Regions from separate parts of the Streptomyces sp. NBC_01275 genome, predicted to be linked through region 1. Evidence: riboswitches for the same ligand, from Rfam matches in the RefSeq annotation. Region 1 holds a riboswitch; each other region holds the start of a gene.

Region 1 (7,536 bases):
TTGGCGACCGGTCCGGGCCGGTTCGCCGACGGGGGCTGCGGCGAGGTCGGCGGCGAGTAGCGGCAAGGCCAGTGGCGAGGTCAGTGGCGAGGTCAGCTCAGGGGGGTCAGGAAGCGGCGCAGGGATTCTTCGTAGGGGGCGGGGTCGGCGTTCCACATCGCGCTGTGCGGGGCGCGCGGAACGGCGTGGAGGGTGACCAGGTCGGGGCGGCGGTCGGCGAGGCGACGGGAGGCCTGCCAGGGGGCCACGGCGTCGTCGGGGCCGTGGAAGATCAGGGTCGGGACCTTCAGCCGGGCCGGGTCGGCGGCCGCGAGACCGCCGTGATCGTCACGGCCGCTTCGGCCGCTTCGGCCGCCGTGCAGCCCGGTGCGGCCCTGGGCGGCGCGGACGGCGAGCGGCAGCAGCGCGCCCGGGGTGTGCCGGGCGGAGGCGAGGGCGCGCAGCGTCGCCTGCCAGTCGAGGACCGGCGAGTCCAGCACGAGCCCCGAGACCAGGTCGCGCAGCCCCGAGTCGGCGGCGGCGCGCAGGGCCATGGCGGCGCCGGTGGACCAGCCGAACAGGACGACGCGTTCGGCGCCGTGACGCACGGCGTAGCGCATCGCCGCGTCGACGTCGCGCCACTCGGTCGCGCCGAGGTGGTTCAGGCCGTCCGGGGGGCGCGGGGCGCCGAGGTCTCCGCGGTAGGCGAGGGCGAGGACCGGGAAGCGGCGGCGGTGCAGGAAGCCCAGGACGTTCAGGGCGTGCTCCCGGGTGGCGCCCAGGCCGTGCACGACGATCACCCAGGTGCGCCGGGCGCCGGGCACGAACCAGGCGGGCAGCGCGCCGAGCTCGCCGGGCACGTCGACGTCGGCGTGGTCGAGGCCGAGGGCGGCGCTCGGGCTGCCGACGTACAGGTTCGGGGTGAGCCAGACCGAGTCGCCGGGGTCGAGGCTGCCGTGGGTGACGCGCTCCAGGCGGCGTACGACGGTGTCGGCGGAGTGCGCCGCGTGGGCCAGGACGGGCCCGACGACCGCGTGGGAGCCGTCGCCGGACAGGCCGTAGGTGCCGGGGCGCAGGGCGGCGAGGGCGCGGGTGAGCGTGACCTGCCCCGCGGCGGTGCCGTGCACGGTGAGCCGGGGCTCGGTGGGCAGGGGCCGGCCGGGCGGCGCCTTGAGCGCGGCGTCGCTGGCGAACCGGCCGGCGGCGACACTGGCGGCGCCGGCGGCGAGGGCTGCGGTGACGGCGGCGGCCGTCGCGGTGACAGTGCGCACCCGTCCAGTGTCCTGGCCATCCCTCGGACCGGCCAGTGGTGGAGCGACTCGGGGTGACGCGCGGCAGGGCGCGGGGGTGGTGTCGGGGTTGCGTCGGGGTTGCGTGTAGGGGGCTCGGCGCCCCCGGTTCGGGCCCTCGGGGTCGGTCGCGGCCGGTCGGCGTCGCGGTCAGCGGGGTGGTCGGCGACGGCGGGTCGCGGTCGGGGCGGGAGGGGCGGTCAGTCATGGGCGGTCGCCATCGCGGCCGGAAGGGGCAGACAGCCACGGCCGATCACCGTCGCGGCCGGAAGGTCAGTCGGCGACGGGCATCCGCCATCGCAGCCAGCCAGCCAGCCAGCCAGCCAGCCAGCCATGATCAGCCTCCATCGCGGCTCGAAACGCGGTCAGTCGCCCGCGCCCTCGCCCGCACCCTCGCCGCCGCCAGCGCCCTCGCCCGCGCCCGCGCCCGCGCCCTCGGACGAAGGCTTCTGCCCGTACCCCCGCAGTCGCTCCCCCGCCTCCGCCACCTGTTCCTCCGTCAGGAGGGTCGGGGTTCGGTCCGGGAGGGACGAGGCCGTGAGCCAGAGGCGGCACATCCACTCCAGCTGGGCCGTGCGGTCGTAGGCCTGGTCGAGGGTGGCGCCGTAGGTGAGGGTGCCGTGGTTCTGGAGCAGGCAGCCGGTGCGGTCGGCGAGGGCGCGGAGCATGTTCTCGGCCAACTCCTGGGTGCCGTACGTCGCGTAGGGGGCGACCCGGACGGGGCCGCCGAGGGCGCCCGCCATGTAGTGGACGCGGGGCAGCTCGGTGACGAGGGTCGAGACGGCGGTGGCGTGCACGGCGTGGGTGTGGACGACGGCGCGGGCGTCGGTGGTGCGGTAGACGGCGAGGTGCATGGGCAGTTCGCTCGTCGGGACCAGCGTGCCGAGCACCTGTCGGCCGGACAGGTCGACGCCGGTCACGTCCGCCGGGGCGAGCCGGTCGTAGGGCACGCCCGACGGGGTGACCAGCACGGTGTCGCCGACACGGACGGAGACGTTGCCGGAGGTGCCGACGACCAGTCCGTCGGCCACGGTGCGGCGGGCCGTCGCGACGAGCGCCTCCCAGGCCCGCGCCTCCGCCACGCCCACCCGGCCCTCCACGCCCACGCCCTCCATGCCCTCCACGCCCTGTACGCCGTCCCGGGAGTCCCGGGCTTCTCCCTGATCACGTCGCTGCTCAGCCATGCCGCGATCCTGCCAGCAGGGGCCGTGGCCCGTCGTCGCCCGCGGACACGGTGGGCGCATATCGGCGTACATCATCTGGTCCAGGTGATTGGCCGGGTATCGACCGGCATCCACCGATCCGGCCGGATCTTCCCCTAGCCTCTGGGGCGTTCGTCGTGCACACCGTCGCGCACGCCGCCGTTCCGGGGGAAACCATGGCCCACACCCGTACCTCCGCCCGTGCCCGCCTCTGGGCGGTCCTGCTCGTGGCGCTCGCCGCGGCAGGAACCGCGCTGGCCGATCCGCCCGCGGCCACCGCGGCCGTGGCGGCGGAGCAGCCGAGAGGGCACGACGTCTCCTCCCACCAGAGGGCCGTCGACTGGGAGGCGGCGAAGGCCGCCGGGGCCACGTTCGTCTACGTCAAGGCGACCGAGTCCACCGCCTACCGCAACCCGTACTTCGGCCCGCAGTTCGACGGCGCCGGAGCCGCCGGACTGGTACGCGGCGCGTACCACTTCGCGCGCCCGGACCAGGGCCCGGGCGAGGCGCAGGCGGCGTTCTTCGTACACAACGGGGGCGGCTGGAGCGCCGACGGCAGGACGCTGCCGCCCGCGCTGGACGTCGAGTACAACCCGTACGACGCGCGGCGTCCGTGCTACGGCCTGAGCAGGGCGGGGACGGTGGCCTGGATCAGGGCGTTCAGCGACGAGGTGAACCGGCTCACCGGCCGCCGCCCGGTGATCTACACGACCACCCACTGGTGGAACGCCTGCACGGGCGGCAGCGGCGCCTTCGCCGCAGACCACGCGCTGTGGATCGCCCGCCACGGGTCGGCGGACGCCGGGACGCTGCCCGCCGGTTGGTCGTCGTGGACCTTCTGGCAGTACGCCGACAGGGGCGGTCTGCCGGGTGACCAGAATCTCTTCAACGGCTCCGCGGGACAGCTGGCGAGGTTCGCCCGGGGCGCCTAGCCGTGCGGCAGTTGGGCCGCCGCCGGGCCGCCGATCCGGGCGTGGCGTCAAACCCTTCATCAAGACACCGCGAAGCCCGCCCCAGTTCATCTTCCGTTCACCCAGGTTGCCTACGGTCAACCAACCAATGACCTCGAACGATTGCCTGGGTAAATGGAAAACTTCTCGCTGATCCTCGCGATTGTGGTAATCACCGCACTCGCGTTCGATTTCACGAACGGTTTTCATGACACCGCCAACGCGATGGCCACGACCATCTCGACCGGTGCGCTCAAGCCCAAGGTCGCGGTGGCCATGTCCGCCGTGCTCAACCTTGTGGGCGCCTTTCTCTCGGTGGAGGTCGCCAACACGATCTCCAAGGGTCTCGTCGACGAGACCGGCATCCGTCCCGAGGTCATCTTCGCCGCCCTCGTCGGCGCGATCCTCTGGAACCTGCTGACCTGGCTGGTGGGTCTGCCCTCCAGCTCCTCGCACGCCCTGATGGGCGGTCTGATCGGCGCGACCATCGCCTCGGCCGGCACCGGCGCGGTCCACGGTGACGTGCTGGTCACCAAGGTCCTGATCCCGGCGATCGCGGCCCCGATCGTCGCGGGCGTGGCGGCGATGCTCGCCACCCGCCTCTCCTACACCCTCGGCAAGAAGGCCGACGGCAAGGCTGCGGCGAAGGGCTACCGCACGGGCCAGATCGCCTCGGCCGGCCTGGTCTCCCTCGCCCACGGCACCAACGACGCGCAGAAGACGATGGGCATCATCACCCTCGCCCTGGTCGCCGGCGGCGCCGTGGCCCCCGACTCCGACCCGCCCACCTGGGTCATCCTCTCGGCCGGCATGGCCATCGCGCTCGGCACCTACCTCGGCGGCTGGCGCATCATCCGCACCATGGGCAAGGGCCTGACCGACCTTCAGCCGCAGCAGGGCTTCGCCGCCCAGACCAGTGCGGCGACCGTCATCCTGGCCTCCTCCCACCTCGGCTTCTCCCTCTCCACCACGCACTCCGTCTCCGGTTCGGTGATGGGCGCGGGCCTCGGCCGCAAGGGCGGGGTGGTCCGCTGGTCGACGGCGACCCGGATGTTCGTGGCCTGGGGGCTGACGCTGCCGGCGGCGGCCCTGGTGGGCGCGCTCGCCGAGTCGGTGACGGACCTCGGCGACTGGGGCACGGCCGTCGTCGCGGCCTTCCTGATCGCCTCCAGCGCGGCGATCTGGAAGATCTCCCGGCGCGAGGTCGTGGACGCGTCGAACGTCGTCGAGGCCGAGGAGCCGCCGGGTGTGGTCACCACGGCGATCGCGGCCGTGACCCCGCCGCCCACGGGCACGGTCACCGACGACCTGACGGCCACCATCCTGTCCCCGGCCGCCGAGTCGACCGCTCCCGCAGCGCCCGCCGCCCCGCCGGCCGCGGCCGTCTGAGCCCGCGCCCCCGGTACGAAGGAAGAGAAGCAGTATGAAGATCGACTGGGCAGCCCTGGGCTCCGTCTTCGGCGTCAGCCTCGTGGTCACGGTGGGCGTCGTCGCCCTGTTCACCCTCGGCATCATGGGCCTGTCGCGTCAGGAACGCGCCGCCGAGCAGGGCGGCTCGGCCGCCCTCGCGGTGACCGGCGCGTACGCCTGCTTCGCGGCGTGCGCGGCGGCGGTGGCGTACGGGATCTCGCTGATCGTGGCCTGACGGGTCATCTCGAGCACTGAGGGGTGCGGGACGGATCGCCGTCCCGCACCCCTCTTTCGTGGCCTCGCGAACCACCCCTGTGTGGGGCTCAGCACACTCCAGCCTCGCAGGTCAACAGCAAGTTGACGGCCCTTCCGGGCCCGTGGTGGACTGCCGGAGCCATGTACGGCGGCTGGAGAGGAAACCGGTGTGAATCCGGTGCGGTCCCGCCACTGTCACCGGGGTAGAAAGCCCCGGGAGCCAGGAACTCTCACCGCCGGTCTCGTCGAACCAGGGCGTGGACACCCTGAGTGAGGACATATCGCCATGCTCGGCTGCCGTTCGAGGACCAGTCCCGGCTCGCACCCCGCCCCCGCCCCCGCCCCCACCGTCGGCTGACCCGGTGCGTGCCGATCGCGTCTACGCGTACGGCGCCGCCGCCGGCCTCCTCTGCGACCTGCTCCTGGGCGATCCGCGCCGGGGACATCCGGTCGCCGCGTTCGGCCGGGCCGCGGGCGCCGTGGAGCGGGTGCTGTGGCGGGACCACCGCGGGTGGGGCGCGCTGCACACCGCGGTGTGCGCCGGCGGCGCGGTGACCCTGGGGGCCCTCGCCGCCCGGGTCGTACGCGCCTCCCCCGCCGCCTCCGTCGCCCTCACCGGCGCGGCCGCCTGGGCCGTCGTCGGCGGGACCTCCCTCGCCCGCGAGGCCCGGGCCATCGGGCAGGCCCTCGACGCGGGGGACGTCGAGACGGCGCGGGCGCGGCTGCCGCATCTGTGCGGGCGGGATCCGCAGTCCCTGGACGCCGACGGGATCGCCCGCGCCGTCGTCGAGTCCGTCGCCGAGAACACCTCGGACGCGGTCGTGGGCGCGCTGGTGTGGGGCGGGGTGGCCGGGGTGCCGGGGCTGCTCGGGTTCCGGGCCGTCAACACCCTGGACGCCATGGTCGGGCACCGGTCCGCCCGTCACCGACGCTACGGGTGGGCGTCCGCGCGCCTCGACGACCTCGCCGGCTGGCCGGGGGCGCGGCTGACCGCCGTCCTCGCGGCCGTCGCCGGGGACGATCCGCGAGGTGCGGTACGGGCCTGGCGCGCCGACGCCCGCAAGCACCCCAGCCCCAACGCCGGGCCCGTGGAGGCGTCCTTCGCGGGCGCGCTCGGGGTACGGCTGGGCGGGACCCTGTCGTACGGGGGCCGGGTCGAGCACCGGCCCGTGCTCAACGGGGCGGCGGGACGCGCCGTCGTCGTCCACGACATCGAACGCGCCGCCCGGCTCTCCCGCCGCGTCGGCCTGCTCGCGCTCGGCGTCACGGTCGCCGCGCGCACGGTCGCCGCGCGCACCGTCGCCGCGCGCCTCGACTCGAAGGTCCGGCTGAAGGGGCGTACGTCATGAGCGGTGGGCTGTTGGTCGCCGGCACCACCTCCGACGCCGGCAAGAGCGTCGTCACGGCCGGGATCTGCCGGTGGCTGGTGCGGCAGGGGGTGAAGGTCGCGCCGTTCAAGGCGCAGAACATGTCGCTCAACTCGTTCGTGACGCGGGAGGGCGCGGAGATCGGGCGGGCGCAGGCCATGCAGGCGCAGGCCTGCCGCATCGAGCCGACCGCGCTGATGAACCCCGTGCTGCTCAAGCCCGGCGGCGAGCAGAGCAGTCAGGTCGTGCTGCTCGGGAAGCCCGTCGGGGAGATGAGCGCACGCGGCTATCACGGAGGGCGGCAGCAGAGACTCCTCAACACCGTTCTCGAGTCTCTCGCCGAGCTGCGGGCCACGTATGACGCGGTGATCTGCGAGGGGGCGGGCAGCCCGGCCGAGATCAACCTGCGGCGGACCGACATCGTGAACATGGGGATCGCGCGGGGCGCCCGGCTCCCCGTGCTCGTCGTCGGCGACATCGACCGCGGGGGCGTCTTCGCCTCCTTCTTCGGCACGGTCGCCCTTCTCTCCCCCGAGGACCAGGAGCTGGTCGCCGGGTTCCTCGTCAACAAGTTCCGGGGAGACGTCAGCCTCCTGGAACCCGGGCTCGACATGCTGCACGGGCTCACCGGACGGCGGACGTACGGCGTGCTGCCGTTCCGGCACGGGCTCGGGATCGACGAGGAGGACGGGCTTCGGGTGTCGCTGCGCGGGACCGTGCGGGAGTCGAACGTCTCCCCGCCCGTCGGCGAGGACGTCCTGCGGGTCGCCGTCTGCGCGGTCCCCCTCCTGTCCAACTTCACCGACGTGGACGCCCTGGCCGCCGAGCCCGGCGTCGTCGTGCGGTTCGTGGACCGGCCCGAGGAGCTCGCCGACGCCGACCTCGTCGTCGTCCCCGGCACCCGGGGCACGGTCCGGGCCCTGGAGTGGCTGCGCGAACGCGGCCTGGCCGAGGCCCTGATGCGCAGGGCCGCCGAGGGCCGGCCGATCCTCGGCGTCTGCGGCGGCTTCCAGATCCTCGGCGAGCACATCGAGGACGAGGTCGAGAGCCGGCAGGGGCACGTGGAAGGGCTGGGGCTCCTTCC
Region 2 (7,536 bases), 4.4 Mb from region 1:
GCGGCGTCCGCGGTCTTGGCGGCGGCCTCGACCGACTGCTTGCCGGTGCCGATGCTCTGCAGCATGGTCTGCAGGACCTGGGCCTTCTCGACCTGGCCCCAGCCGGGGGCCATCGGGACGAACCAGTTGGACTCGGCGGCGGTGGCCGGGACGGCCGTCGCGGGGTCGTTCTTGAGGGTCGCGAGGTCGGTCTTGTTGTTGGGCAGGTTGCCCTTGGCGATCAGGCCCTTCTGGCCGGAGGGTCCGGTGAAGGCGTTGATCCACTCGGCGGCGAGGGCCTGTGCGTCGGACTTCACCGGGACGGCGAGGTCGGAGCCGCCCAGGAAGACGGGGAGGTTCTTGCCGGACGGGCCGGGCATCACGAAGTTCTCGACGTTGCCGGCGAGCTTGCCGGTCTTGTCGTTCTCCTTCGTCGCGGCGGTCGCGCCCTCCCAGGCGGGGGCGAAGATCATGCCGGACTTGCCCTGGCCGTAGACGATGTAGCGGTCGGACTCGTCCTTGGTCTTGTCGCCGTGCATGTACTTGTCGACGACGTCCTTGAACTCGTTGAGCCCCTTGAGGGACTCGGGCGAGGAGAGGTTGGCCTTCCACTGGCCGCCCGACTCGACGGCGATCGAGCCGCCGGCGTCGTAGACGAAGGACATGGCCGCGTACCAGTCGCGGGTGGGCTGGTACCAGGCGGAGAACTTGTCGCCCTCCTTCTTCTGCACCTTGTCCAGGGCGGCGGTGAGCTCCGCGTAGGTCTTGGGCGTCGACTTCACGCCGACCGAGGCGAAGAGGTCCTTGCGCCAGTTGGCGACGCGGCCGCCGGCGTAGTACGGGACGCCGTAGGTCTTGCCGTCGTAGGTCACGGAGGCCTTGAGGCCGTCCAGCCAGGCGGAGGAGTTGTCGAACTTCGACGCGTCGAGGGAGGCGAAGGCGCCCTTGACCATGTAGCCGAGCATCTCGGTGTTGCCCATCTCGACCACGTCGGGGACCTTGTCGGTGGCAAGGACCGCGTCGAGCTTGGTGTTCTTGTCGGGCCAGCCGTAGTACTCGTGGGTGATCTTGACGCCGGGGTGCGCCTTCGTGACCGCCGCGTCGGCGGCCTTCACCAGCTCGGGCCAGTTGTTCTGGGCGTCGACGGTGAGCCAGACCGTCAGCTCCTTGGCGTCCGCGCCCTTGTCCGAGCCGCCACTGTCCTTGTCGCCCCCGCACGCCGCGATGGAGACCATCATGCCCGCGATACCGATCGCGGCTATCAGCTTGCGCTTCACGCCACCCTCCTCAGGGATGCCACACCAGATGCCACACCCCCCGCCCACAGGCCGGGACCCGGACCTGGACCAATGGTGTAGACCAGTGGGCAGAGCTTGGCTCAGACCAATAGGTCTGTCAAGAGTGGCCGAATCCCCTCCGACCAGCTGTTATGGGACCTACATATGCAAGAACCTTTAAGTAAGAAACCCTCGAAAACATCGACCCCGAAGGGGTGCCGGCCCGGTAGACCACTTGCCTTGGTGGACTAGACCAGCAAAGGCTGCGACGGTATACAGAGGGGATCACGGAACGGCGGGGCGAACAGCGCCGCGTCCGTGCCACGATGTGAGCCGCGGCCGACGGCGTGTCGGCCATTTCGGCACCCGCAGCCGGGAAGGCAGGCCATGAGCACCGACGTCAGCAGTGCGGAGAACGAGGGTGGGGCGACCGTCCGTACCGCGCGTGTGCCCAAGTACTACCGCCTGAAGAAACATCTCCTCGACATGACGGAGACGCAGTCGCCCGGCACCCCGGTCCCGCCGGAGCGGACGCTGGCGGCCGAATTCGACACCTCGCGCACCACCGTGCGCCAGGCACTTCAGGAACTGGTGGTCGAGGGCCGCCTGGAGCGCATCCAGGGCAAGGGCACCTTCGTCGCCAAGCCGAAGGTCTCCCAGGCGCTCCAACTCACCTCCTACACCGAGGACATGCGCGCCCAGGGCCTCGAACCCACCTCGCAGCTCCTGGACGTCGGCTACATCACCGCCGACGACCGGCTCGCCGACCTGCTCGACATCACCGCCGGCGGCCGCGTCCTGCGCATCGAGCGCCTGCGCATGGCCAACGGCGAGCCGATGGCCATAGAGACGACCCACCTCAGCGCCAAGCGCTTCCCGGCCCTGCGCAGGTCGCTGGTCAAGTACACGTCCCTGTACACCGCCCTCGCCGAGGTCTACGACGTCCGGCTCGCCGAGGCGGAGGAGACCATCGAGACCTCGCTGGCCACCCCGCGCGAGGCGGGTCTGCTCGGCACCGACGTGGGCCTGCCGATGCTGATGCTGTCCCGGCACTCGCTGGACAAGGACGGCCAGCCGGTGGAGTGGGTGCGGTCGGTGTACCGGGGGGACCGGTACAAGTTCGTGGCCCGGCTGAAGCGGCCCACCGAGTAGGCCCACCGAGTAGGCCCACCGGGCAGGGGGTCTTCCGCTCCGCTTATCCGTCACTTACATTGCCTGCGCATTACAACAGTGATCAAGGCGATCAGTGAGGGGACGGAGCCGCCGATGTCAGACGCCCAGGAAGTGCCCAAGGAGCCGGTGGTGACGCCTGTGCGCGTCGTCATCGGCCTCTGTCTGCTCGCGCCGTTCGTGGCGATGCTGTGGGTGGGCTCGTACGCGAAGGTGGATCCGGCGTTCATCGGGATCCCCTTCTTCTACTGGTACCAGATGCTGTGGGTGCCTCTCTCCGCCGCGCTCACGGTGACCGCGTACAAGCTCTGGCAGCGTGACCAGCGCGGACGTGCGGCCTCCGCTTCCGCGAAGGGTGGTGCGTCGGAGTGAAGGACGGCGTGAACGGCGTCGCGCTCGCCGTCTTCATCTTCTTCTTTCTGGCCGTCACGGTCATGGGCTTCCTCGCCGCGCGCTGGCGCAGGGCCGACAACGACAGCCTCGACGAATGGGGGCTGGGCGGCCGGTCGTTCGGCACCTGGGTCACCTGGTTCCTGCTCGGCGGCGACCTGTACACGGCGTACACCTTCGTCGCCGTGCCGGCGGCGATCTACGCGGCGGGCGCGGCGGGCTTCTTCGCGGTCCCGTACACGATCCTCGTCTACCCGCTGATCTTCACGTTCCTGCCCCGCCTGTGGTCGGTGTCGCACAAGCACGGGTACGTGACGACGTCGGACTTCGTACGCGGACGCTGGGGGTCGAAGGGGCTGTCGCTGGCGGTCGCCGTCACCGGCATCCTCGCGACCATGCCGTACATCGCGCTCCAACTGGTCGGCATCCAGGCCGTGCTCGACGTGATGGGCGTCGGCGGCGGCGAGGACACGAACTGGTTCGTGAAGGACCTGCCGCTGCTGATCGCCTTCGGCGTGCTGGCGGCGTACACCTACTCGTCGGGGCTGCGGGCCCCCGCGCTGATCGCGTTCGTGAAGGACACGCTGATCTACATCGTCATCGCGGTGGCGATCATCTACATCCCGATCAAGCTCGGCGGGTTCGACGACATCTTCGCCAAGGCGGGCGAGGCGTTCAGCCAGACCAACCCGGCGACCGGGAAGCCGCGCGGCGCGCTCGCCCCGGCCGAGCCGGGCCAGTGGACGTACGCCACGCTGGCGCTGGGCTCCGCGCTCGCGCTCTTCATGTACCCGCACTCCATCACGGCGACGCTGTCGTCCAGGAGCCGTGAGGTGATCCGCCGCAACACCACGATCCTGCCGCTGTACTCCCTCATGCTCGGCCTGCTGGCCCTGCTGGGGTTCATGGCGATCGCGGCCGGGGTCAAGGTCACCAACGGGCAGCTGGCGATCCCGCAGCTGTTCGAGGACATGTTCCCGGACTGGTTCGCGGGCGTGGCCTTCGCCGCGATCGGCATCGGCGCGCTCGTCCCGGCCGCCATCATGTCGATCGCTGCCGCGAATCTCTTCACCCGCAACATCTACAAGGACTTCATCAAGCCGGACGCCACGCCGGCGCAGGAGACCAAGGTCTCCAAGCTGGTCTCGCTCCTGGTGAAGGTGGGCGCGCTGGCCTTCGTCCTCACCATGGACAAGACGGTCGCCATCAACTTCCAGCTGCTGGGCGGCATCTGGATCCTGCAGACCTTCCCGGCCCTGGTCGGCGGCCTCTTCACCCGCTGGTTCCACCGCTGGGCGCTGCTCGCCGGCTGGGCGGTCGGCATGATCTACGGCACGGTCGCCGCGTACGGCGTGGCCTCCCCGACCCAGAAGCACTTCGGCGGCTCGTCGAAGGAGATCCCCGGCCTCGGAGAGATCGGCTACATCGGCCTGACGGCGTTCCTCCTCAACGTCGCCGTCACCGTGGTCCTCACCTTCGCCCTGAAGGCGGCGAAGGCCCCCGAGGGCATCGACGAGACCCGCCCGGAGGACTACACGGCGGACGCGGGCGACCCCGGCGTCCAGGCGGACCTGCCCCCGGCGACCGCGGGAGCCTCGCACTGACCATCCGCATGCACTCCTTCCGCACGCACTGACCATCCGCATGCACTGACCATCCGCACGCGATCACGGGCCGCCGGGGAGAACCCGGCGGCCCGTCGTCGTGCCCGTCCGGCACACTCGGTCCCATGGACATCGTCATCCGGCGGGCAGCGCCCGACGAGTACCCGGCCCTGGGCGAGATCACCGCCCAGGCCTATCTCGAGGACGGGCTCCTCGACTTCGGCGAGAGCGACGAGTACCTCGGCGAACTGAGGAACGTCGCCCGGCGGGCGGCCGCCGCCGAGGTCCTGGTCGCCGTGGCGGGCGACGCCCTCCTCGGCGGGGTCGCCTTCGTCTCCTCGGGCGGCCCCATGGCGGACATCGCCCGCTCCGGCGAGGCCGAGATCCGGATGCTCGCGGTCGCGCGCGAGGCCCGTGGCAGAGGCGCCGGCGAGGCCCTCGTACGCGCATGCCTCGACCGCGCACGGGCCACGGCGGGCTGCACGGCCGTCGTTCTGTCGACCCAGCGCACCATGCGCACCGCCCACCGCATCTACGAACGCCTCGGCTTCGTCCGTACGCCAGAGCGGGACTGGAATCCCTTGCCGCAGCTGGACGACATCACTCTCCTCGCCTACCAGTTGACGCTCTGAAACCGGCGCGACACAACATCTGGGGGTGGCACGACAGCCCGGCACAAGATGTATGCTCGTGCTCGCTGTCGCCGCAGGGGAATCCGGTGCAAATCCGGAACTGTCCCGCAACGGTGTACTTGCGTGCATCTGCACGCTTGTGTCAGTCCGAGGACCTGCCGACAGCACGCGCCCGGCCCATCCGGTCCGGGTGCTCTGACGTCCGGGCCTCGTGGAGTGGGCCGGTGGACGCGACGCCCCGCGCGCTCGTGTGCTGCCCCCTGCCCTCCGCCAGGCCCGCTGCCGAGCGAGGGAGAGCCCCACGTGACCATCGCGCCAGCCGAACCGGCTTCAGTCACCCAGCTGGAGACCGACGGTCCCGGTACCGCGCTGCTGCGGACCCTGACCGAGCTGACCGCCGACCTCCCCGACGCGGACCCCGGCCGGGTCGCCGCCGCCGCCCTGCGGGGACGGTCCGCGCGGGCGGACGAGTCGGAGCTGCGCGAGCTGGCCACGGAGGCGGCCGCCGGTCTGATCTCCGACGACCCCGCGTACTCGAAGCTGGCCGCCCGGCTGCTGACGATCAGCGTCGCCGCCGAGGCCGCCTCCCAGGGCGTCACGTCGTTCACGCAGTCCGTCGCCGTCGGCCACCGCGAGGGCCTGATCGCCGACCGCACCGCCGACTTCGTCCGGCTGCACGCGGCCCGCCTCGACGCCCTGGTGGACCCGCTGGCCGACGACCGCTTCGGCTACTTCGGCCTGCGCACCCTGCACAGCCGCTACCTCCTGCGCCACCCCCTCACCCGCAAGGTCGTCGAGACGCCCCAGCACTTCCTGCTGCGCGTCGCCTCCGGCCTCGCGGAAGACGACACGTCACGCGCTCTGGACGAGGTCGCGGCCCTCTACCGGCTCATGAGCCGCCTCGACTACCTCCCGTCCTCCCCCACCCTCTTCAACTCCGGCACCCGGCACCCCCAGATGTCGTCCTGCTACCTCCTCGACTCCCCGCTGGACGAGCTGGACTCCATCTACGACCGCTACCACCAGGTCGCCCGCCTCTCCAAGCACGCCGGCGGCATCGGTCTGTCGTACTCCCGGATCCGCAGCCGCGGTTCGCTGATCCGCGGCACGAACGGGCACTCCAACGGCATCGTGCCGTTCCTGAAGACGCTGGACGCCTCGGTCGCCGCCGTGAACCAGGGCGGTCGGCGCAAGGGCGCGGCCGCGGTCTACCTGGAGACCTGGCACTCCGACATCGAGGAGTTCCTGGAGCTGCGCGACAACACCGGCGAGGACGCCCGCCGTACGCACAACCTGAACCTCGCGCACTGGATCCCGGACGAGTTCATGCGGCGGGTGAACGCGGACGAGCAGTGGTCGCTGTTCTCGCCGTCGGACGTGCCCGAGCTGGTCGACCTGTGGGGCGCGGAGTTCGAGGCCGCCTACCGCAAGGCCGAGGCCGACGGGCTCGCGAAGAAGACCATCGCCGCCCGCGACCTCTACGGCCGGATGATGCGCACCCTCGCGCAGACCGGCAACGGCTGGATGACCTTCAAGGACGCGGCCAACCGCACCGCCAACCAGACGGCCGAGCCCGGTCACGTCGTCCACTCCTCCAACCTCTGCACGGAGATCCTGGAGGTCACCGACGACGGGGAGACGGCGGTCTGCAACCTGGGTTCGGTGAACCTCGGCGCGTTCGTCGACACGACGACCGGCGACATCGACTGGGAGCGGCTGGACGAGACCGTCCGCACGGCCGTCACCTTCCTCGACCGGGTCGTCGACATCAACTTCTACCCGACCGAGCAGGCGGGCCGCTCCAACGCCCGCTGGCGGCCGGTGGGCCTGGGCGCGATGGGCCTGCAGGACGTCTTCTTCAAGCTGCGGCTGCCCTTCGACTCCGCCGAGGCCAAGGCCCTGTCCACCCGGATCGCCGAGCGCATCATGCTCGCCGCGTACGAGGCCTCCGCCGACCTGGCCGAGCGCAACGGCCCGCTGCCGGCCTGGGAGAAGACCCGGACGGCCAGGGGCGTGCTGCACCCGGACCACTACGGCGTCGAGTTCACCTGGCCGGAGCGCTGGGCGGCCCTGCGCGCGCGCATCGCGAACACCGGCATGCGCAACTCCCTGCTGCTCGCCATCGCGCCCACCGCCACCATCGCCTCCATCGCGGGCGTCTACGAGTGCATCGAGCCGCAGGTGTCCAACCTGTTCAAGCGCGAGACGCTGTCCGGGGAGTTCCTCCAGGTCAACTCGTACCTGGTGAACGACCTCAAGGACCTCGGCGTCTGGGACGCGCGCACCCGGGAGGCGCTGCGCGAGTCCAACGGCTCGGTGCAGGAGTTCGCCTGGATCCCGGCGGAGGTCCGCGCCCTGTACCGCACGGCGTGGGAGATCCCGCAGCGCGGCCTGATCGACATGGCCGCCGCCCGCACCCCGTACCTGGACCAGGCGCAGTCCCTGAACCTGTTCCTGGAGACGCCGACCATCGGCAAGCTCTCC
Region 3 (7,536 bases), 5.1 Mb from region 1:
CCCGCCCTCCGCGCGCTCCCCCCTCTTCCCGCACTCCCCATCCTCCTTGCCCACCCCATCCTCCTTGCCCACCCCATCCTCCCCGCGCCTCCCGCCCGTCCTCCGCACGAACCGAATCACCGGATGGCCGGGTTCGTGGGTCACCTCGGCGTGGACGCCGTAGACCTTCTTGATGAGGGCCGGGGTGAGGATGTCGGCGGGGGCGCCCTCGGCGACGGTGTGGCCGGTGTCGAGGACGAGGAGGCGGTCGCAGTACATCGCGGCGAGGTTGAGGTCGTGCAGGGCGATCACGGTGGTGACGGGGAGGTCGGCGATCAGGTCGAGCAGGTCCAACTGGTGCTGGATGTCCAGGTGGTTGGTCGGCTCGTCGAGCAGGAGTTCGCGGGGTTCCTGGGCGAGGGCGCGGGCGATCTGGGCGCGTTGGCGTTCGCCGCCGGAGAGGGTGTGCCAGGACTGGGCGGCCCGTTCGGTCAGCCCGGTGCGTTCCAGGGCCTCGGCGACGGCGCGGGCGTCGGCGGCCGACGCCGGTGACCAGGCGCGTCGGTGGGGGATGCGGCCGAGGGCGACGACGTCGCGGACGGTCAGTTCGGTCTGGGTGTGGGTGTGCTGCTCGACGGTGGCGATACGGCGGGCGGTGGCACGGCGGCCGACCTCGGGCAGGGGCCGGCCGTCCAGGGTGACGACTCCGGCCGAGGTGGCCAGGACGCCGGCGAGCAGGCGCAGCAACGTCGACTTGCCGGAGCCGTTGGGGCCGAGCAGGCCGACGGTCTCGCCGGGGCGCAGGACGAGGGTGGCACCGTCGACGATGAGCCGGCCGTCGGTGCGGCGACCGACCCGGTCCGCGCGCAGGCCGCTGTCCGGGCAGGGGGCGCTCATGTCTTCCACCGGCCTCGATGGAGCACGACCACGAACGCCGGTACGCCGATCAGGGACGTCACCACGCCCACCGGCACCTCCTGCGGATCGACGACGGTGCGGGCGAGGGTGTCCACCCAGACCAGGAAGACGGCTCCGGTCAGTGCCGTGACGGGCAGCAACCGGGCGTGCCCGGAGCCGGTGAGCGCGCGGGTGACGTGCGGCAGGACCAGGCCGACGAAGCCGATCGCCCCGGCGCAGCTGACGAGGACGGCGGTGAGCAGCGCCGTGGCGCAGAGCAGGATCAGGCGGGCGCGGGAGACGTTCACGCCGAGGCCGGCGGCCGCCTCCTCGCCGAAGGCGAACGCGTCCAGGGTGGTGGCGTATCCGAGGCAGACGACGAGGACGACGGCCAGGGCCGGTGCGCACAGCAGCACCTGGCCCCAGTCGGCCCCCGAAAGCGAGCCGAGCAGCCAGAACAGCACGCCCTTGGTGGTCTCGGCGTCCGCCGAGGTCAGCACTATGAAGGAGGTCAGCGCGGAGAAGAGCTGCATGGCCGCCACCCCGGACAGCACCACCCGGTCCATGCTCGCGCCGAGGCTGTGGCTGAGCAGCATGACCAGGCCGAAGGAGAGCAGCGCGCCGACGAACGCGCCCGCCGACAGCGACAGGGCCCCACCGCCGACGCCGAGCACCACGACGGCGACCGCGCCCGTGGAGGCCCCGGAGGAGACGCCGAGCACGAACGGGTCGGCGAGCGGGTTGCGCAGCAGGGACTGCATGACCGCGCCGCACAGCGCGAGCCCGGCGCCGCAGACTGCGGCCAGCAGCGTCCGGGGCATCCGCAGGTTCCAGACGATGCCGTCCCGCAGCGGGGCGAGTGTGCTCTCGCCGCCGCCGAGGTGGGAGGCGACCGACGCCCACACGTCGGCGGTGGAGATGTCGGCGGGGCCGATGGTCACGGCGGCGGCCACGGAGAGGGCCAGTGCCGCGAGCCCGCCGCCCGTCAGCAGCAGGCTGCGCGGGCTCACTTGGCGAGTCCGAGGTCGCGCAGGCCGGCGGCGACCTGCTCGATCCCTTCGACGGTGCGGATGGAGGGGTTCAGCGCCTGGCCGCTGAGCAGGATGTACCGCTTCTTCCTGACGGCGGTGAGGTTGCGGGTGGCGGGGTTGGACTCCAGGAAGCCGATCTTGGCCTTGGCGGTCTCCGCGGTCTGGGACTTGCGGGTCAGGTCGCCGAGGACGATGACGTCGGGGTCGCGGTCGGCGACGGTCTCCCAGTTGATCTGGGGCCACTCGTCGTGAGTGTCGGAGAAGGCGTTCCGTGCGCCGACGGCCCGGGTGATCGCGCCGGGCGCGCCGCAGCAGCCGGCCAGGTAGGGCGACTGGGAGTTGGCGAACCAGTACATGAGGGAGGCATCGGAGGCGTCCAGGCCGTCGGTGGCCTTGCGCACCCGCTCCTTCAGCCGGGCGACGAGTGCGTCGCCGCGCGTCTCGACGCCCAGGGCGCGAGCCAGGTCGCGTATCTCGTCGTATACGGCGTCGAGGGTGAGCGGTGTGCTGCGCGAGCCGTCGCCGCCGCTGTCGTTGTCCTTGCCGGCGGCGCAGTCGGACGGGGAGACGTACGTGGGCACGCCCAGCTTCTCGAACTGCTCGCGGGTGGCGACGCCGCCCTTGCCGAGGGTGGAGACGAACGAGGAGGTGACGAAGTCGGGTTCGGCGTCGAGGACCTTCTCGAAGGAGGGGGCGTTGTCGGCGAGGCGCGGCACGGACGCGTTCGCCTTCTCCAGTCCCTTGAGCACCGGGTCGGTCCAGGTGGCGGTGCCGGCCATACGGTCGCCGAGGCCGAGGGAGAGCAGGATCTCCGTGGTGCCCTGGTTGAGGGAGACGACCCGCTGAGGGGCCGACTTCACAGTGACCTGGTGCCCGCAGTTGTCGAGGGTGAGCGGGAAGCCGGCGGCGGACGCCGCCGCCTCGCCGCCGGAACGGTCCCCGTCGGAACGGTCTCCGTCGGAGCCGCCGCACGCTGTCAGCAGCAGGACGGGCGCGAGGACGAGGACGGCGGTACGGCGGAGGGGGACGGGGACGGTACGCAGCACGGGCATGCCTTGCCTGTCGGGGCTCGATACGCGGAGCCTGGCCTACGGAGGTCCTCCTCGCTCGAAGCCGACTCGAAGCATGGTTCGCAGCAGGCCCGCAGCGGGAAGGCGCCAGCAGGTCTTCGGACTCGGGTTCGTCCGGACGGAGCGCCTTCCCGGCGCGTTGCACACCGGCTCCTTCGGCCGGCCCGCGTCGCTCCAGTGGCGTCGAGTGCCCCGCCCGTCCCCCTCACCGCTGCGCGTCAGTTCCGGATTCCCACCGGATTCCCTGGCCTCGGATGTGGCACGACTGGCCCCAACAAAGTATCAAGATCAACCATCGGCTCCCGTCATGGGGTTCACCGGTACACGGGTTCACAGGTACACGGGTTCACGGGTTCACGGGCAGGAAGGTCGTTGCCGGGGCATCTCCCGCCCTGCGGATGTTCCACACGTGCCCCTCCCGTGTCCCTCGTCACCATCCGAATGCCGGACGTGACCCGTCGTATCGCCGGACGGCCCCCTAGGCTGGCCGGTGCAGCTGGTTCGCCCCGTCCGCCAGGCGGGATGCGTCGCAAGAGGGAACCCGGTGGGAATCCGGGACTGCCCCGCAGCGGTGAGCGGGAACGACCGCCGTCTTACGCACTGGACCCGACGAACGGGGTCTGGGAAGCGACGGCCAGTAGGTGTCCTCCTCGGTGAACGACGAGGACGTGCCCGCGAGTCCGAAGACCTGCCAACTGCCCGTACGCGTACGACTCGCGCACGGACATCCCGGTGACCTCGTGGGCGGGTCGGCGTACATGTCAGGCGGACGACCGCGGCTTGCCGTGCGATGTCGTCTCCGCCCGATCCGTCACCCCGTCGCGCTCGCGTCCCGTCGCCGGGATCTCAGGGATTCATCTCGCGAAGGAGATCTCCGTGACCACCAAGCCCGCAGCCACGGCAGCACGGGCCACCGTGTACGGCTACCCCCGCCAGGGACGGAGCCGGGAACTGAAGAAGGCGATCGAGGGCTACTGGAAGGGCCGCGGCACCGCCGACGCCCTCCGGGCCACCGCCGCCGAACTGCGCCGCACGAACTGGCGGCAGCTGGCCGAGGCCGGCGTCGACGAGGTCCCGACCGGCGACTTCTCGTACTACGACCATGTCCTGGACACCACCGTCATGGTCGGCGCGATCCCCGCCCGCCACCGCGACGCCGTCGCCGCCGACCCGCTCGACGGGTACTTCGCGATGGCACGCGGCACGCAGGACGTCGCGCCGCTGGAGATGACCAAGTGGTTCGACACCAACTACCACTACCTGGTGCCCGAGTTGGGCCCGGACACGATCTTCACGGCCGACTCCGCCAAGCAGGTCGCCGAGTTGAAGGAGGCCCTCGCCCTCGGGCTGAGCGCCCGCCCGGTGCTGGTCGGCCCGGTCACCTACCTGCTGCTCGCCAAGCCCGCGCCCGGCGTGGCCGCTGACTTCGAGCCCCTGACCCTGCTCGACCGGCTGCTGCCCGTGTACGCCGAGGTCCTCGCCGATCTGCGCGCGGCCGGCGCCGAGTGGGTGCAGCTCGACGAGCCCGCCCTCGTCCAGGACCGTACCCCCGCCGAGCTGAACGCCACCGCCCGCGTCTACCGCGCCCTCGGCGCGCTCACCGACCGGCCGCGACTGCTGGTCGCCTCCTACTTCGACCGGCTCGGCGACGCGCTGCCCGTGCTCGCCAAAGCCCCCGTCGAGGGACTGGCGCTGGACTTCACGGAGTCGGCCGCCGCGAACCTGGACGCGCTCGCCGCCGTCGGCGGACTGCCCGGCAAACGCCTGGTCGCCGGTGTCGTCAACGGCCGCAACATCTGGGTGAACGACCTGGAGAAGTCCCTGGCCGTCCTCGGCACCCTGCTGGGTCTCGCCGCCCGGGTCGACGTGTCGGCGTCCTGCTCCCTGCTGCACGTGCCCCTCGACAGCGCGGCCGAACGGGACGTCGAGCCGCAGATCCTGCGCTGGCTGGCCTTCGCCCGGCAGAAGACCGCCGAGATCGTCACCCTCGCCAAGGGTTTGACCCTCGGCACCGGCGCGATCGCCGCCGAACTCGCCGCGAACCGGGCCGACCTCGCCTCCCGCGCGCACTCCCTCATCACCCGCGACCCGGCCGTCCGCGCCCGCACCGGCGCGGTCACCGAGACCGACGCCCGCCGTTCCCAGCCCTACGGCGAGCGGACCGCGGCCCAGCGCGCCCACCTGGGCCTGCCCCTGCTGCCGACCACCACCATCGGCTCCTTCCCGCAGACCGGCGAACTGCGCACCGCCCGTGCCGACCTGCGCGCGGGCCGGATCGACACGGCCGGCTACGAGGACCGCGTCAGGGCGGAGATCCAGGAGGTCGTCTCCTTCCAGGAGAAGGCCGGCCTGGACGTCCTGGTGCACGGCGAGCCCGAACGCAACGACATGGTCCAGTACTTCGCCGAGCAGCTCGTCGGCTACCTCGCCACGCAGCACGGCTGGGTCCAGTCCTACGGCACCCGTTACGTCCGCCCGCCGATCCTGGCCGGCGACATCTCCCGCCCCGAGCCGATGACGGTGCGCTGGACGACGTATGCCCAGTCGCTCACCGAGAAGCCGGTCAAGGGCATGCTCACCGGGCCCGTCACCATGCTCGCCTGGTCCTTCGTCCGCGACGACCAGCCCCTCGGCGACACCGCCCGCCAGGTCGCGCTCGCCCTGCGCGAGGAGGTGAACGACCTGGAGGCGGCCGGGACTTCGGTCATCCAGGTGGACGAACCCGCGCTGCGCGAGACGCTGCCGCTGCGCGCCGCCGACCACGCCGGCTATCTGGCCTGGGCCACGGAGGCGTTCCGGCTCAGCACCAGCGGGGTGCGGCCGGACACGCAGATCCACACGCACATGTGCTACGCCGAGTTCGGTGACATCGTGCAGGCGATCGACGACCTCGACGCGGACGTCATCAGCCTGGAGGCCGCCCGCTCGCACATGCAGGTCGCCCGCGAACTCGCCGCGCACGGCTACCCGCGGGAGGCCGGACCCGGCGTGTACGACATCCACTCCCCGCGTGTGCCGAGCGCCGGGGAGGCCGCCGCACTGCTCCGCACCGGTCTGGAGGCGATCCCCGCCGAGCGTCTGTGGGTCAACCCCGACTGCGGGCTGAAGACCCGCGGCTGGCCGGAGACCCGCGCGTCCCTGGAGAACCTGGTCGCCGCGGCCCGCACGGTCCGCGGCGAGCTGCCCGCCTCCTGACCCGGACGCCTCCGACGGGCCGGGGCGGCGGACGCCGTCCGCCCCGGCCCGCATCGCCGTGGTGGTTCAGGAGGCCAGGTCGCGGTGGCGGCGCAGCAGTTCCGCGAGCGCGCGGCGCAGGCAGTCGGCGTCGTTGCCCGCATCGGAATCCGACTGCGGCTCCGACTGCGACTGCGACTGCGAGTCCTGTGCACGGCAGTCCGTCGGGCTCCCGACCAGTCTCTCCAGGTCCTGGAGGAGCTGTTCGGTCCGTTTCGCCTGGTGGGCGAGGACGCGTACGCGGGCGCTCTGGCCGCCTATCTGGCGTCGGCTGGCGATCAGCCGCTCGTACTCCGCGACGGTGAGGGCGACCGCCTCACGGCCTCCGAGGGTGATGCGGCGCGGCTGGGGTCGTCCGGCCATCCCGTTCCTCCGCTCCTCGCCCGATGGTCCTCGTCTCATCGCTCGTTGTCGGGAGAACGCGAGAGGGCCCCCGGATGGTTCCGCGGGCCCTCTTTCGTGTGTCGGGTCATGTCAGTTGGGGGCTGCGACCGGCCGAGGTGCGGGGGCGGTCGCGGGCTTGGGGTTGAGCAGCCGTTCGGCCAACTCGCCGAAGACCAGCCCGAACCCGCCCCACAGGGTGACCTGCATGGCCAGCGCGGAGAGCCGGAACCGCCACAGCAGGGTCGCCGGGAAGTCCGCCGGCACCTCGTTGATCACCGGCAGGAACGCGTACGCCAGACCGATCGCCACCGCGAAGGCGGCCACCGCCGTGACGGTCGCGTACCAGGTGCCCAGCCTCGGCGCGAGCCTCCTGCCCAGCAGCGTCGCGGCGACCGCCAGGAGGATGCTGAGCAGCATCATCAGGAAGTAGAGCGTGGTGCGCTTGCCGATGGTGTCGGGGTCGCCGACCGAGGGCGGGTTGGCCGGGTACTTCAGGAACGGCACCACGTACACGGCCAGCAGCGCGCAGCCCGAGAGCAGCAGCGCGGTCGCCCGTGCGCTGAAGCGGCCGACGCGGCCGAGCGCGAAGCAGTAGGCGAGCGCGGCGATGCCGCCGAAGGCGACGCCGTAGAGCAGCACACCGGTGGCGAGGCCGGCGGTGGACTGCAGGGAGCGCGAGACGATCTCCATCTCGTGCTCGTGGGAGTGGGCTTCCTCGAAGCCGATCGCGCTGTCGACGTTCGGCTCGCCGAGGAAGTAGGCCACGAACAGGGCGAGCACGCCGGCGGCCAGGCCGGCGAGCATGCCCCGCACGAGAAGGTTTCTCACCGTTGCGGAGTTCATGAGACGGACCGGGTTCCCCTTCGGATCAGTGGCAGGGGAAGCCGAGGAGATGGCGGGCGTCGTGCACCCACTCGTGGACGTCCTCGCCGGAGACCACG

The links. A riboswitch is a leader RNA that binds a small molecule or an ion and turns the genes downstream of it on or off. The one in region 1 is predicted to bind cobalamin.
Region 2: it holds a riboswitch for cobalamin, as region 1 does, so the genes downstream of both, OG562_RS28725 (ribonucleoside-diphosphate reductase subunit alpha) here and OG562_RS08650 (cobalamin biosynthesis protein) in region 1, are expected to answer to the same signal.
Region 3: it holds a riboswitch for cobalamin, as region 1 does, so the genes downstream of both, metE (5-methyltetrahydropteroyltriglutamate--homocysteine S-methyltransferase) here and OG562_RS08650 (cobalamin biosynthesis protein) in region 1, are expected to answer to the same signal.

Annotation. Positions count from the first base shown of each region.
Region 1 covers NZ_JAPEOZ010000001.1:2,010,531-2,018,066, forward strand. The annotation lists gene OG562_RS08625 (alpha/beta hydrolase) at 93-1,250, opposite strand; gene OG562_RS08630 (class II aldolase/adducin family protein) at 1,634-2,452, opposite strand; gene OG562_RS08635 (lysozyme) at 2,647-3,402, shown strand; gene OG562_RS08640 (inorganic phosphate transporter) at 3,556-4,809, shown strand; gene OG562_RS08645 (hypothetical protein) at 4,844-5,065, shown strand; cobalamin riboswitch at 5,194-5,336, shown strand; gene OG562_RS08650 (cobalamin biosynthesis protein) at 5,448-6,434, shown strand; gene OG562_RS08655 (cobyric acid synthase) at 6,431-7,536, shown strand, end outside.
Region 2 covers NZ_JAPEOZ010000001.1:6,457,488-6,465,023, reverse strand. The annotation lists gene OG562_RS28750 (extracellular solute-binding protein) at 1-1,256, opposite strand, end outside; gene OG562_RS28745 (GntR family transcriptional regulator) at 1,644-2,408, shown strand; gene OG562_RS28740 (DUF3311 domain-containing protein) at 2,523-2,798, shown strand; gene mctP (monocarboxylate uptake permease MctP) at 2,795-4,420, shown strand; gene OG562_RS28730 (GNAT family N-acetyltransferase) at 4,546-5,052, shown strand; cobalamin riboswitch at 5,088-5,230, shown strand; gene OG562_RS28725 (ribonucleoside-diphosphate reductase subunit alpha) at 5,356-7,536, shown strand, end outside.
Region 3 covers NZ_JAPEOZ010000001.1:7,145,527-7,153,062, reverse strand. The annotation lists partial or broken gene OG562_RS31785 (ABC transporter ATP-binding protein) at 100-876, opposite strand; gene OG562_RS31780 (iron ABC transporter permease) at 873-1,886, opposite strand; gene OG562_RS31775 (ABC transporter substrate-binding protein) at 1,883-2,959, opposite strand; cobalamin riboswitch at 3,049-3,262, opposite strand; cobalamin riboswitch at 3,458-3,688, shown strand; gene metE (5-methyltetrahydropteroyltriglutamate--homocysteine S-methyltransferase) at 3,854-6,172, shown strand; gene OG562_RS31765 (hypothetical protein) at 6,239-6,574, opposite strand; gene OG562_RS31760 (CbtA family protein) at 6,686-7,438, opposite strand; gene OG562_RS31755 (CbtB-domain containing protein) at 7,464-7,536, opposite strand, start outside.